Regions from separate parts of the Serratia sp. HNCC26DJ206 genome, predicted to be linked through region 3. Evidence: predicted binding sites of a transcription regulator. Region 3 holds the regulator's gene; each other region holds the start of a gene.
What was found. Region 3 encodes CRP, which controls carbon source genes, mostly activating them, when cyclic AMP is high. Its sites were predicted from a motif close to ATGTGANNNNNNTCACAT; they were not measured.
Positions count from the first base shown of each region.

Region 1 (3,129 bases), on a different contig from region 3:
GTTTTTCACCACGGTCAGATTCACCACCACTTCACCGGGGATCTCCAAGCCGCATACCGAGACTTCACCGTCGCCCATGGCGGCATGCAGATCGCCGAGCGCAAACAGCGCGCCTTCCACGTTGACCGGCAGCCACAGCGTGCTGCCTTCGGTGATGATCTTGCAGTCCATATTGCCGCCGTGCGCATCCGGCGTGCCGCATGGCACCGCTTCACCCGCAGGAGCTACGCCAATCACGCCAATCATCGGCTTGAGTGGCCAACGCACGCCACCCGGCAGCAGGGCAAAGCCCTCTTCCAGCGGCACGGTGCGGATCTGTGGCTGTTGCAGTTCATCACCGATCACGCCCAGACCCGGTGCGGTTACCATCACCGCCTGGTGGCTGCGTGGGGTGATGCGTTTGATCTCTACCCGCAGTACGTCGCCCGGTAGCGCGTCCTGCACGTAGACCGGCCCAGTGGCCGGATTGATGCGGTTCCAGTCCAGCTCGGTAAATGCGGCTTGTTCAGAGGCAATCTGATCTTCGAAACAGTCGCAGGTTTCAAAGCAAACGTCGCTGCCGCTGGCAATTCTTGCCACGGGAGCGTTATCACGCGACATGGCATAAACCACGTGCGTGCGGGGAATTCTTTCCATGGTGATTCCTGTAAAGTTGTGCTGATTTTTTCTTATGAGAGGCGTTAATTGCAGTCTGCCAGAGACAGTGTAAATAACCTTGCCTGAAATAATTAATCACATCCGCCGGGGCAGAGGCAAGTGCGGCAAAATCCTACCCGGCGGCTGTTCGGAGGAATATCCTTTAATTAAAAGTCATGCTGGTTTTTTACGTTAGCTAAAAGGAAATAATGCCGTATAACTACTTTGCCATCGAGCGAGTAAGCAGCAGGTAAAATATCCATCAGCGATAACCCTGATAGGCCGCCGCCACGCGTTTAAAGTATTCCGTCAGGTAGTTAATACACACTTGCACTTTTAGCGGCAGCTTGTCCTTCTTGGTGTACAGGGCGTATACCGGGCGGGGATCTGAGTGGTAGCGCTTGAACAGAATTTCGAGCTCACCGCGTTTGATCTCTTCGATCACCCACATCAGCGGGACATAAGCGATGCCAGCCCCGGCATTCAGCCAGCGGACCATGGTTTGCGAGTCATTGGTCACGAAGCGCCCCTGTGGGGAAATACGCGTGCTGATGCCTTCCGGGGCCATCAGCTCGAATTCGCTGTCTGGCCGCACGCTGTATTCCAGCCAGGAGAAATTCACCATATCGCTCGGTTTTTGCGGCGTGCCGTGTTGGTTGAGGTAGCTTTTGGCAGCGCAAACCACCATCGGCATCGAACCCAAGCGCGTGGAGAACAGGCTGGAATCCTGCAACGCGCCGGTGCGGATCACCAGATCCAATCCGTCGGTAATCAGATCGGGGGCTGGGATACCGGTAACCAGATTCACCGTTAAACCGGGGTACTCTTGCAACATTTCGGCGGTCATGGTGGCCAGCACGTTTTGCGCCATGGTGGAGGAACTGCCAATGCGCAGGGTGCCGATTGGGGTATTGTTCAGCGCATACAGTTGTTCATGCACTTCGGTGGCTTCTTGCAGCATCCGGCGGCAACCTTGATAGTAGATTTTGCCCGCTTCGGTCAGGCCGATACTGCGCGTGCTGCGGTTAAGCAGCTTCACTTGCAGATCATCTTCCAGTTTGGACACTGTCTGGCTGATGGACGAAACGCTCATATCGAGCTGGCGCGCCGCCGCAGTAAACGACCCACACTCAACAACTTTGGCGAACACTGACATCCGTTTTAGTCTTTCCATTGTTCACTCTGGCTTAAAAGTGATTTAGATCACATATTGTAGATGAGCTTATAGTAAGCAGGCTAATATAATCGGGTCGGGTGTATCCTTCTGAGCGCTTGAGCGTGGTCAGCAATGTCGTGGTTTATTGTCGTCTGTCATGCATTCCCTTTCATGAGTCTAAGTTCGTAGTTTAACCCTTTTTTCAGGTTCGTGGCCTGGCAACTGTCTAGGTGCGACGTTTGGCGTCCGTTAGCCAAAATGTAAAGAGAATGTGAAATCAGCAGGGCGCGATCCCCGGTGCAGTAAACAATTAAGGAAAAAGTGATGAGTTTGCTTCCGGTTATGGTCATTTTTGGGATGTCGTTCCCGCCGGTGTTTTTTGAGCTGTTGGCGTCGTTGGTGCTGTTTTTTGTCATGCGTCGCCTACTGCTGCCGACCGGGATTTACGATTTTGTCTGGCATCCCGCGCTGTTCAATACTGCGCTGTATTGCTGCTTGTTTTATCTGGTTTCATGTCTTTTTGTTTGAGGTGGCTGTGAAAACTTTTTCAATACAAATAACCCGAATCGCGATCACGTTGATTGTTGTCGTGCTGGCCGCCATTGCGGTGTTCAAGTCCTGGTCGTTTTACACCGAATCGCCGTGGACGCGTGATGCCAAATTCACCGCCGACGTGGTGGCGATCGCCCCAGACGTCAGCGGCCTGCTGACCGAGATACCGGTTACGGACAACCAACTGGTGAAGAAGGGCCAGATCCTGTTTGTGATCGATCGGCCACGCTACCAGCAGGCGCTGGCGCAAGCCAATGCTGATGTCGCCTATTATCAGGCGCTGGCCGAAGAGAAGAAACGTGAGGCTGGCCGCCGCGTGCGCTTGGGCATTCAGGCGATGTCGCAGGAAGAGATCGATCAGTCGAGCAACTCATTGCAAACCGTGCAGCACCAGTTGGCCAAGGCGATGGCTACCCGCGATCTGGCACAGCTGGATCTCGATCGCACTACGGTACGTGCGCCCGACGACGGCTGGGTAACCAACCTGAACGTACACGCCGGGGAATTTATCACCCGTGGCTCCACCGCCGTGGCGCTGGTAAAGAAAAACACCTTTTACATTCTGGCCTATCTGGAAGAAACCAAACTGAACGGCCTGCAGCAAGGCGATCGGGTGGAAATCACCCCGCTGGGCAGCAACCGCATTATGCATGGCACCGTCGACAGCCTGGCGGCGGCGGTTAATAACAGCAGCAGCACCGTTAACAGTAAGGGATTGGCGTCGATCGACAGCAACCTGGAATGGGTGCGCCTGGCGCAGCGCGTGCCGGTGAAAATTGTGCTGG
Region 1 is NZ_JBXUGP010000022.1:1,650-4,778, forward strand. Features, by position in the region: gene AC2A1E_RS15440 (acetamidase/formamidase family protein) at 1-636, opposite strand, end outside; gene aaeR (HTH-type transcriptional activator AaeR) at 899-1,810, opposite strand; gene aaeX (p-hydroxybenzoic acid efflux pump operon protein AaeX) at 2,117-2,320, shown strand; gene aaeA (p-hydroxybenzoic acid efflux pump subunit AaeA) at 2,328-3,129, shown strand, end outside.
Region 1: aaeR (HTH-type transcriptional activator AaeR) is a predicted target of CRP. The motif match lies at 1,828-1,845, and genes of this name have one in related genera.

Region 2 (3,129 bases), on a different contig from region 3:
TATTTGCATAGCAATACTAGGAACCACCTCCTTAGCCAACCCAATCTCCCTTGGGTTGGCTTTTTCTTTTCTTATTTCCCCCTGTTTTTCATTGCATTAACTCATTATTGCCCAAACCAGCGCGGGGCGCGCTCACGAAGTCAACCAGCCAAAAACTGAGATTATTGATAGGAATTTACTAGGCTGCGGGGCTAAAACATCGGAAATAGTCATTTTTATAAGACATTTCTTAATTTTAATTTAGCTAGAATAGCGAGCTCCTTCTTATATATAAATTTTAATATAACGATTAAGAATTTTTTTAATGTGAACATTTATACCGAGATAGAAATATCCCAGTTTCAGAAGAAAATGCCGTTATAGTCAACCGCGATATACTATTACCCGAATATTCCGGTGGCCCATCCCCCTGTTGTGGTTTATCGTCTAGATACATTCTTTTTCACCCTGGGGATAACAATGAACCAACACGCGTCAGCGCTGCTTATCATTAACGGCAAAAGCGCCAGCAACGAGGAAATACGTTTCTCGGTGAAAACGCTGCGGGATGAAGGCCTGACTTTGCATGTTCGCGTAACCTGGGAACAAGGTGACGTTGCCCGTTTCGTCGCAGAAGCCTGTCAACTGGGAGCGGGAACGGTAATCGCCGGTGGGGGCGACGGCACCATTAACGAAGTGGTCACCGCGCTGGCCCAACTCCCGCCCACCACGCGGCCGATATTGGGCATTGTGCCGCTGGGCACCGCCAATGACTTCGCCACCGCCTGTAATATCCCTCTGGCGGCGGACCAGGCGCTGCAATTGGCGATCAAGGGCCGAGTCGTGCCAATCGACTTGGCGAAAGTTAACGAAGATCGCTATTTCATCAATATGGCTACCGGCGGTTTTGGTACGCGTATCACCACCGAAACCCCGGAAAAACTGAAAGCGGCATTGGGTGGCGTCTCCTATTTCATCCATGGCCTGTTGCGTATGGATACGCTGCAAGCCGATCGCTGTGAGATCCGTGGGCCAGACTTCCACTGGTCCGGTGACGCGCTGGTGATTGGTATCGGCAACGGTAAGCAGGCCGGTGGCGGGCAGAAACTGTGCCCCGGCGCGCTGATCAACGACGGCCTACTGCAACTGCGCCTGTTGACCGCTGAAGAGTTGCTGCCGGCCTTGATCAGCAGCCTGTTCAGCGGCGAAGAAAACAACAGCGTGGTCGATGCCTCATTACCCTGGCTTGAAATTAGCGCACCACACGAAATCATCTTCAATCTCGATGGTGAGCCGCTAAAAGGTAAGCATTTCCGTATTGAATTACTGCCAAACGCAATTGAGTGCCGCTTGCCACCCAACTGTGAGTTGTTGGGTTAATCTGCCGCCATACTGTTTCGCCCTCAAGAAAAACTTAACCATCTGTTTTTAAAACGAAACCTACTCCAAGCCCGACAATGTCGGGCACTTTTTATTGCCATAAACTCTCCGCCTCCTGGCTTTCCCTGGCTTAAAACTTCCTTTTCTTTCATTTTAATCTTTCATAATAAAATATTTATCTTTCAAAATGTGATCTATTTAAAACAAACAACTTCATAAAATGATTACTGTAGACCCATGGCGACAGAGTCGCTGTTCGCTCCAGGCCATTTCATCCATCACAGGAGAAAATAATGATTGATCTAATAACCCACGGAGCCGAATGGTTTATCGGCCTGTTTCAGAAAGGTGGTGAGGTGTTTGTCAGCATGGTGACCGGCATCTTACCTTTGTTGATCTGCCTGTTAGTTATCATGAACGCGCTGATCAAATTTGTTGGCCAGGAACGAATCGAACGATTGGCACAGCGTTGTGCAGGTAACCCGGTTTCACGCTACCTGTTGCTGCCGCTGATCGGCACCTTTGTGTTTTGTAACCCCATGACCCTGAGCCTTGGGCGCTTTATGCCTGAGAAATACAAACCTAGCTACTACGCCGCCGCTTCTTACAGTTGCCACTCGATGAACGGCCTGTTCCCGCATATCAACCCCGGTGAACTGTTCGTTTACCTCGGCGTCGCCAGCGGGCTGACCACGCTGGGCTTGCCGCTGGCCCCGCTGGCCGTGAGCTATTTCCTGGTTGGGCTGTTCACCAACTTCTTCCGTGGTTGGATCACCGATCTCACCACCAGCCTGTTCGAACGCAAAATGGGCATCAAACTGGATCGTCAGGTTCAACTTTAATTTGTGGAGTACAGCATGAGCGCTTATATCCGTATTGAGAAAGGTGCCAGCGGCTGGGGTGGCCCACTGCAACTGGCTATCGAACCGGGCAAGAAGGTTGTCTATATCACCGCCGGTACCCGCCCGGCGATCGTCGACAAAATCAGTGAACTGACCGGCTGGCCAGCGGTTGACGGTTTTAAAGAGGGTGAACCGCCAACAGAAGAAATCGGCGTGATGATTATCGACTGCGGCGGCACCTTGCGCTGCGGTATTTACCCGAAACGCCGCATTCCGACCATCAACATTCATGCCACCGGTCAATCCGGCCCGCTGGCGCAGTTTATTCTGGAAGATATCTACGTTTCCGGCGTGCGGGAAAACAATATCAGCCTGGTTGAGGTGGCTGATGGCGCGGCAACGGCCCCGGTCACGGAAAAACCCGTAGCGCCAAAAGTGCGTGACTACGACACCAGCAAGAAGATCACCGAGCAAAGTGATGGATTGCTAGCCAAAGTCGGGATGGGCATGGGTTCGGTGGTGGCGGTGTTCTTCCAGGCTGGCCGTGACACCATCGACACCATCCTGAAAACCATCCTGCCGTTTATGGCCTTCGTCTCGGCGCTGATCGGCATCATCCTGGCCTCTGGGCTCGGGGACTTTATCGCTCACGGCCTGACGCCGCTGGCCAACAGCCCGATCGGCCTGGTGACGCTGGCGCTAATCTGCTCCTTCCCGCTGCTTTCGCCGTTCCTTGGCCCAGGCGCGGTGATTGCTCAGGTGATCGGCGTGTTGGTCGGCGTGCAGATTGGCCTTGGCCATATCCCGCCGCAGTTGGCCTTACCGGCGCTGTTTGCCATTAACGCACAGGCCGCCTGTGACTTTATCCCGGTGGGTTTGTCTTTGGCAGAAGCCAAACAGGATACGGTGCGCGTCGGCGTACCTTCGG
Region 2 is NZ_JBXUGP010000002.1:105,810-108,938, reverse strand. Features, by position in the region: gene yegS (lipid kinase YegS) at 460-1,359, shown strand; gene srlA (PTS glucitol/sorbitol transporter subunit IIC) at 1,653-2,201, shown strand; gene srlE (PTS glucitol/sorbitol transporter subunit IIB) at 2,217-3,129, shown strand, end outside.
Region 2: srlA (PTS glucitol/sorbitol transporter subunit IIC) is a predicted target of CRP. The motif match lies at 1,547-1,564, and genes of this name have one in related genera.

Region 3 (3,129 bases):
GGATAATCGCTTCGGCCTGGCTCTGTTCCACCAGTTTTTGCACTTCTTCTGGCTGATGCAGGCTGACGGTAATGTGTTCCTGCAGATCGAGTGCCACCTGGAAAGTGCGTTGCAGGCGTTTTTGCTCTTGGTTATTGGCATGGGGCAGGAAGTTTAACTGCTGATATAACAGGCTGATCAGATCCATCACTTTCTGCTGGCGTTGCAGCAGCGGCGGCAGTGCGGTTTCTGGATCGATGTGCTGGGTCAGCAGCGAATATTTGGCTTCGAAATAGTCTGCCAACTGGATATAGAGCTGGCTCAGGGATTCGCGCATCGGTTGCTCTTTCCACAGTTTGAACCAGAACCAGGTGAACAGCCCGTACCAGGCGGTGCCGACCAGATACAGCAGCGGCGCATGCCAGATCGGCACGTGTCCGGCCATGCTGAGAGAAAAGATGGCAGCGACCAGCGCGGCGGGCAGCAGACGTGCGTGCAGCGGGCTGATTTCACCGCTGACGCCCAGCAACAGCGCCATCGCCAGCATCAGTAAGGGTAACGGGATATGCCACAGCAGCGCCTGTTGCAGCAGCAAACTGCTGAGAGCAAACAGGGAACCGCCAACGGCCAGACGTTTGAAAAAGCGTTTGTGCGGCGTATCCAACCCGGCGATGTTGCAGCAGGCAGGTACCAGAGAGAACAGCAGGCCGAGTTGCAGGTTGCCCATCAGCAGGAAGAAAACCACCGGCAGGCACAGCACCAGCGTTTGCCGCAGTGCATAGTTGACTTCCGGGTGGTAGATCAGGCGCCGCCACATGATGAATGGGGGAAGTTAAAAAAAACGGCGTATCGCTACGCCGTTTCTTCAATAATTAACGCGTGCCGTAAACGACAATAGTTTTGCCGTGGGCAGAAATCAGGTTTTGATCTTCGAGCATTTTCAGAATACGACCGACGGTTTCACGTGAGCAACCGACGATTTGACCAATTTCCTGGCGGGTAATCTTGATTTGCATGCCATCCGGGTGAGTCATGGCGTCGGGCTGTTTTGCCAGGTTCAGCAGGGTTTGTGCAATGCGGCCGGTAACGTCAAGGAAGGCGAGGTTACCCACTTTCTCTGAGGTGATTTGCAGGCGGTTTGCCATCTGCGCAGACAGGCGCATCAGGATATCCGGGTTAACCTGAATCAACTGGCGGAATTTCTTATAGGAAATTTCAGCCACTTCACAGGCTGTTTTCGCTCTAACCCAGGCACTGCGCTCCTGGCCTTCTTCAAATAATCCAAGCTCGCCGATGAAATCCCCCTGGTTGAGGTAGGACAGAATCATCTCTTTGCCTTCTTCATCCTTGATCAGCACCGCCACGGAGCCTTTCACGATGTAGTAGAGCGTTTCGGCCTTTTCACCTTGGTGAATCAGCGTACTCTTTGATGGATATTTGTGGATATGGCAATGAGACAGGAACCATTCGAGAGTCGGGTCTGTTTGCGGTTTGCCGAGAACCATTCGCTGTTATCCTCTGTTGTTATCGCTGCCTTGTATCACAGGGGTCAGAGTTCCCTGTAAAACGTGCTTATAGCCCGGTGTTTTATAGAGTGGCTATCAACAGGTTTTGAGGCATGTTATAGAAATACGCTTGTACCCTAGCATATTAACTTGCGCCAAGTGCTGCAAGCTACATTCTGTTAACATACCAATATAGGGTCCTTTCCTCGGACATTCCCTGAAATCGGTGACCTGGAAAGAGTTCTTGCGGCTCTGTTTGTAGCACAGAGTGAGGCGGGTGTCTTGTGTTGTCTCGCTTCAGTATGATTAGCATCAGGTTCCGTTGCCAGTTTCTATGCGAAAGCGTACCCTGATTTTGAGAAATTAACTGGAGTGTACAAAATGCAGGCAAGAGTTAAGTGGGTAGAAGGACTGACATTCTTGGGCGAGTCTGCGTCCGGCCATCAGGTATTAATGGACGGTAACGCGGGCGATAAAGCGCCAAGCCCGATGGAAATGGTCTTAATGTCGGTTGGCGGTTGTAGCGCCATTGATGTGATGTCGATTCTACTGAAGGGCCGTAACGATGTCCGTGACTGCGAGGTAAAACTGACCTCGGAGCGCCGTGAAGAAGCACCGCGTCTGTTTACCCATATCAACCTGCATTTTATCGTCACCGGCAAAGGGCTGAGCGACAAGATTGTTGAGCGTGCGGTTAACCTGTCTGCCGAGAAGTATTGCTCGGTCTCGCTGATGCTGAGCAAAGCTGCCAGCGTCACCCACAGCTTTGAAATCTGTGAAGTGGCCTGAAGCTACCAGCGGTAACTGTGGCAGTGGTTGCTCAATAAATGCAGAAATCGCCGCGCCGTGATGGTTAGCGGCGATTTTTGTAAGTGCAGCACACAGTACTGCGCCTGCGGCAGGTTGTCGATCGGCAACGTCACCAGTTTTTGCTGCAAATGGAAAGGCGTGTTCATCGCCCGCGCAACAATGGTCAAATAATCCGCCTCCAACACCATATTCAATCCACATACCGCCGAATCTGAACGAATGGGCTTATTGGTTAATTGCTGATAAAAGCTGCCGAGCACCGTTTGCAGTTGCTGGTAATAACCCATGTCGGTTTCTGGCAGCAGCCATTTGGCTCCGTGCAGTTGATCCAGTGATGTTGCCTGTGCCAGAGGGTGTCCTCGGCGCGCAATAATGCAAAACGGGGCTTTGAACAGCGGGGTACAGATCAAGTCTTGCAATGGCATGTCCGGGATCACCGTGCCGATGGCCAAATCCAACAGGCCCGTGTGCAACGCTGGCAACAGCGTGGAGATCTGTGCCTCACGGATCAGCAGATTGGCCTGCGGGGCGGAGGCCTTGAAGAGATCGACCAGTTCTGGGAGTACCGTCACGGCCAGTAGCGAGGAACAACCGATCGCCACGCTGCCCTGCGAATGCTGGTTCAACTGTTGGATCTCCTCGGTGGCGCGCTGTAATTCCTCAATCACTAATTGCATTCGCACAGCAAAAGTATGGCCGGTTTCGGTCAGCGTCATCCCCTTGCTGCTGCGCACGATCAACTGGGTTTTCAGCGTCTGTTCCAGTTCTTGGATAGAGCGGCTGACCGCCGGTTGAGACTGTGCCAAGGCGCGCGCAGCGCCACGAATACTGCCGC
Region 3 is NZ_JBXUGP010000034.1:35,166-38,294, forward strand. Features, by position in the region: gene AC2A1E_RS20090 (YccS/YhfK family putative transporter) at 1-796, opposite strand, end outside; gene crp (cAMP-activated global transcriptional regulator CRP) at 852-1,484, opposite strand; gene AC2A1E_RS20100 (OsmC family protein) at 1,866-2,273, shown strand; gene AC2A1E_RS20105 (LysR substrate-binding domain-containing protein) at 2,276-3,129, opposite strand, start outside.

Region 4 (3,129 bases), on a different contig from region 3:
CACTACCTCATGGTTGGTAATACTTGGCCTGATTGGTGGCAGTTTCTTCTATGGTGAGGTGGTGATCACCCCGGCAATTTCGGTGATGTCGGCCATTGAGGGGCTGGAAATTGCCGCGCCGTCGCTTGATCCCTATATTGTGCCGCTGTCTATTCTGGTTCTGACCCTACTGTTCGTTATTCAAAAGCATGGCACCGGCAGCGTCGGTAAGCTGTTTGCTCCGGTGATGCTGCTGTGGTTTATTGTGCTGGCTCTGCTCGGCGCGCGCAGCATTATCGATAATCCCGAAGTGCTTCAGGCGTTGAATCCGAAGTGGGCGTTGAACTTCTTTATTGAATATAAGAAGGTCTCGTTCTTTGCACTCGGTGCGGTGGTGCTGGCGATTACCGGCGTGGAGGCGTTGTATGCTGACATGGGCCACTTCGGTAAATTCCCGATCCGCTTGGCCTGGTTTACCGTAGTACTGCCTTCTCTGGTGCTTAACTACTTTGGCCAGGGGGCATTGCTGCTGAAAAACCCTGAAGCGATCAAGAACCCTTTCTTCCTGCTGGCGCCCGACTGGGCGCTGATCCCACTGCTGATCCTGGCTACCCTGGCTACGGTGATCGCCTCGCAGGCGGTGATTTCTGGCGTATTCTCTCTGACCCGGCAAGCGGTGCGCTTGGGGTATCTGTCACCGATGCGCATTATCCACACGTCAGAAATGGAGTCGGGCCAGATCTATATCCCGGTGGTCAACTGGATACTGTACATCTCGGTGGTGTTGGTGATCGTGGGCTTTGAACACTCCAGCAACCTGGCAGCGGCATATGGTATTGCGGTTACCGGCACCATGGTATTAACCAGTGTCTTGATCACGTCGGTAGCGCTCAAAAATTGGCACTGGAATCGCTTCTTGGTGGTTGGTACTTTGGCGATCCTGTTGATTATTGATGTGCCGATGTTCTCTGCCAATGCGTTGAAACTGTTCTCTGGCGGTTGGTTGCCGCTGACGTTGGCGTTGGTGATGTTTATTATCATGACCACCTGGAAAAGCGAGCGTTTCAGCCTGTTGCGCCGTATTCATGAGCATGGCAACTCCCTTGAGGCGATGATAGCCTCACTGGAAAAATCCCCGCCGGTGCGCGTACCTGGCACCGCCGTGTTTATGTCTCGGGCCATCAACGTGATCCCTTTTGCGTTGCTGCATAATCTCAAGCACAACAAAGTGCTGCATGAACGCGTGGTGATACTGACGTTGCGTACCGAAGATGCGCCTTATGTGCATAACCTACGCCGGGTGACCATTGAACAACTGTCGCCGACCTTCTGGCGCGTAGTCGCCAGCTATGGCTGGCGTGAAACCCCGAACGTGGAAGAAGTGTTCCACCGCTGTGGTTTGGAGGGGTTACCGTGCCGAATGATGGAAACCTCATTCTTTATGTCGCATGAATCGCTGATCCTGACCAAGCGGCCATGGTATCTGTTCCTGCGCGGCAAACTGTTTATCGCGCTGAGCCGCAACGCGCTGCGTGCTCCAGACCAGTTTGAGATCCCGCCAAACCGCGTTATCGAGCTGGGAACCCAGGTCGAGATATAATCCCCCAAGGGCTTAGTTGACTGACTGAGCCCTTTTCTTTGTCTGTTTGTCGACCACGAGCGAAACGTTTCGATGGCGATCACATTTTTGCAACTTGATCATTGCCTTCCCCTGTTGTTTTTTTAAACTCATTCACGAGCGAAACGTTTCGCTGTTGGAGTGAGAACATGAAAAAAGGCGTGCTACTGAATTCTGAAGTTTCTGCGGTTGTGTCCCGCCTCGGTCATACCGATCAGATCACCATTTGCGATGCGGGGTTGCCAATTCCGGCAGCGGCGCAGCGTATCGATCTGGCGCTGACCCAAGGAGTACCGACGTTTTTACAGGTGGTCGGGGTGGTTACGCAGGAAATGCAGGTAGAAAACGCTATTCTGGCGGAAGAGATAGTTAAACAAAATCCGCTGCTCCATGAAGCGTTGCTAGCTCAATTGCAACAACTTAGCCAACACCAGGGAAATACCATAAGCGTGAGCTATATTAGTCACAGCGAGTTTAAAGTACAAACCGAGCACAGCCGAGCGGTGATCCGCAGTGGAGAATGTTCGCCATATGCCAACGTCATTCTCTGCTCCGGCGTCACTTTCTGAGGCAATTATGCAACCGTTAATGCAACTGCAAGGGATCGATAAAGCCTTTCCCGGCGTCAAGGCGCTTTCTGGCGCTGCCCTCAGTGTCTACCCTGGCAGGGTGATGGCGCTGGTGGGGGAAAATGGCGCCGGGAAATCCACCATGATGAAAGTGCTGACCGGTATCTACAGCAAAGATGCGGGCAGTCAGCGTTTTCTGGGTAAAGAGGTGGTGTTTAACGGCCCGAAGGATTCGCAAGAAGCGGGTATTGGCATTATTCATCAGGAATTGAACCTGATCCCACAACTGACCATTGCCGAAAACATTTTCCTTGGCCGTGAGTTCGTGAGCCGTTTCGGCCGCATCGACTGGAAACGCATGTACGCCGAAGCAGATAAACTGCTGGCGCGCCTGAACTTGCGTTACAGCAGCCACCGGCTGGTGGGGGAATTGTCGATTGGCGATCAGCAGATGGTAGAAATTGCCAAAGTGCTAAGCTTCGAATCGAAAGTCATCATTATGGATGAGCCGACCGACGCGCTGACCGATACTGAAACCGCCTCTTTATTCAGCGTCATCAATGAGCTGAAAGCCGAAGGCCGCGGCATTGTTTATATCTCCCACCGCCTGAAAGAGATCTTTGAAATCTGCGACGACGTTACCGTGTTCCGTGACGGCCAGTTTATTGCCGAACGCCCGGTAGCCGAGTTGCAAGAAGATTCGTTGATCGAAATGATGGTGGGCCGCAAGCTGGAAGAACAGTATCCGCGCCTGAATCTGCCGCGTGGAGAAAAACGTCTACAAGTCAGCCATGTTTCAGGCCCAGGCGTTCACGACGTCAGTTTTACCCTGTATCGTGGCGAAATTTTGGGTGTAGCTGGCCTGATGGGCGCCGGGCGCACCGAATTGATGAAGATTCTGTACGGTGCAGCACCACGTAAAAGCGGCATCGTTAACCTTGATGGTCATGAGGTCGTCACCCA
Region 4 is NZ_JBXUGP010000010.1:148,416-151,544, forward strand. Features, by position in the region: gene kup (low affinity potassium transporter Kup) at 1-1,579, shown strand, start outside; gene rbsD (D-ribose pyranase) at 1,747-2,166, shown strand; gene rbsA (ribose ABC transporter ATP-binding protein RbsA) at 2,174-3,129, shown strand, end outside.
Region 4: rbsD (D-ribose pyranase) is a predicted target of CRP. The motif match lies at 1,647-1,664, and genes of this name have one in related genera.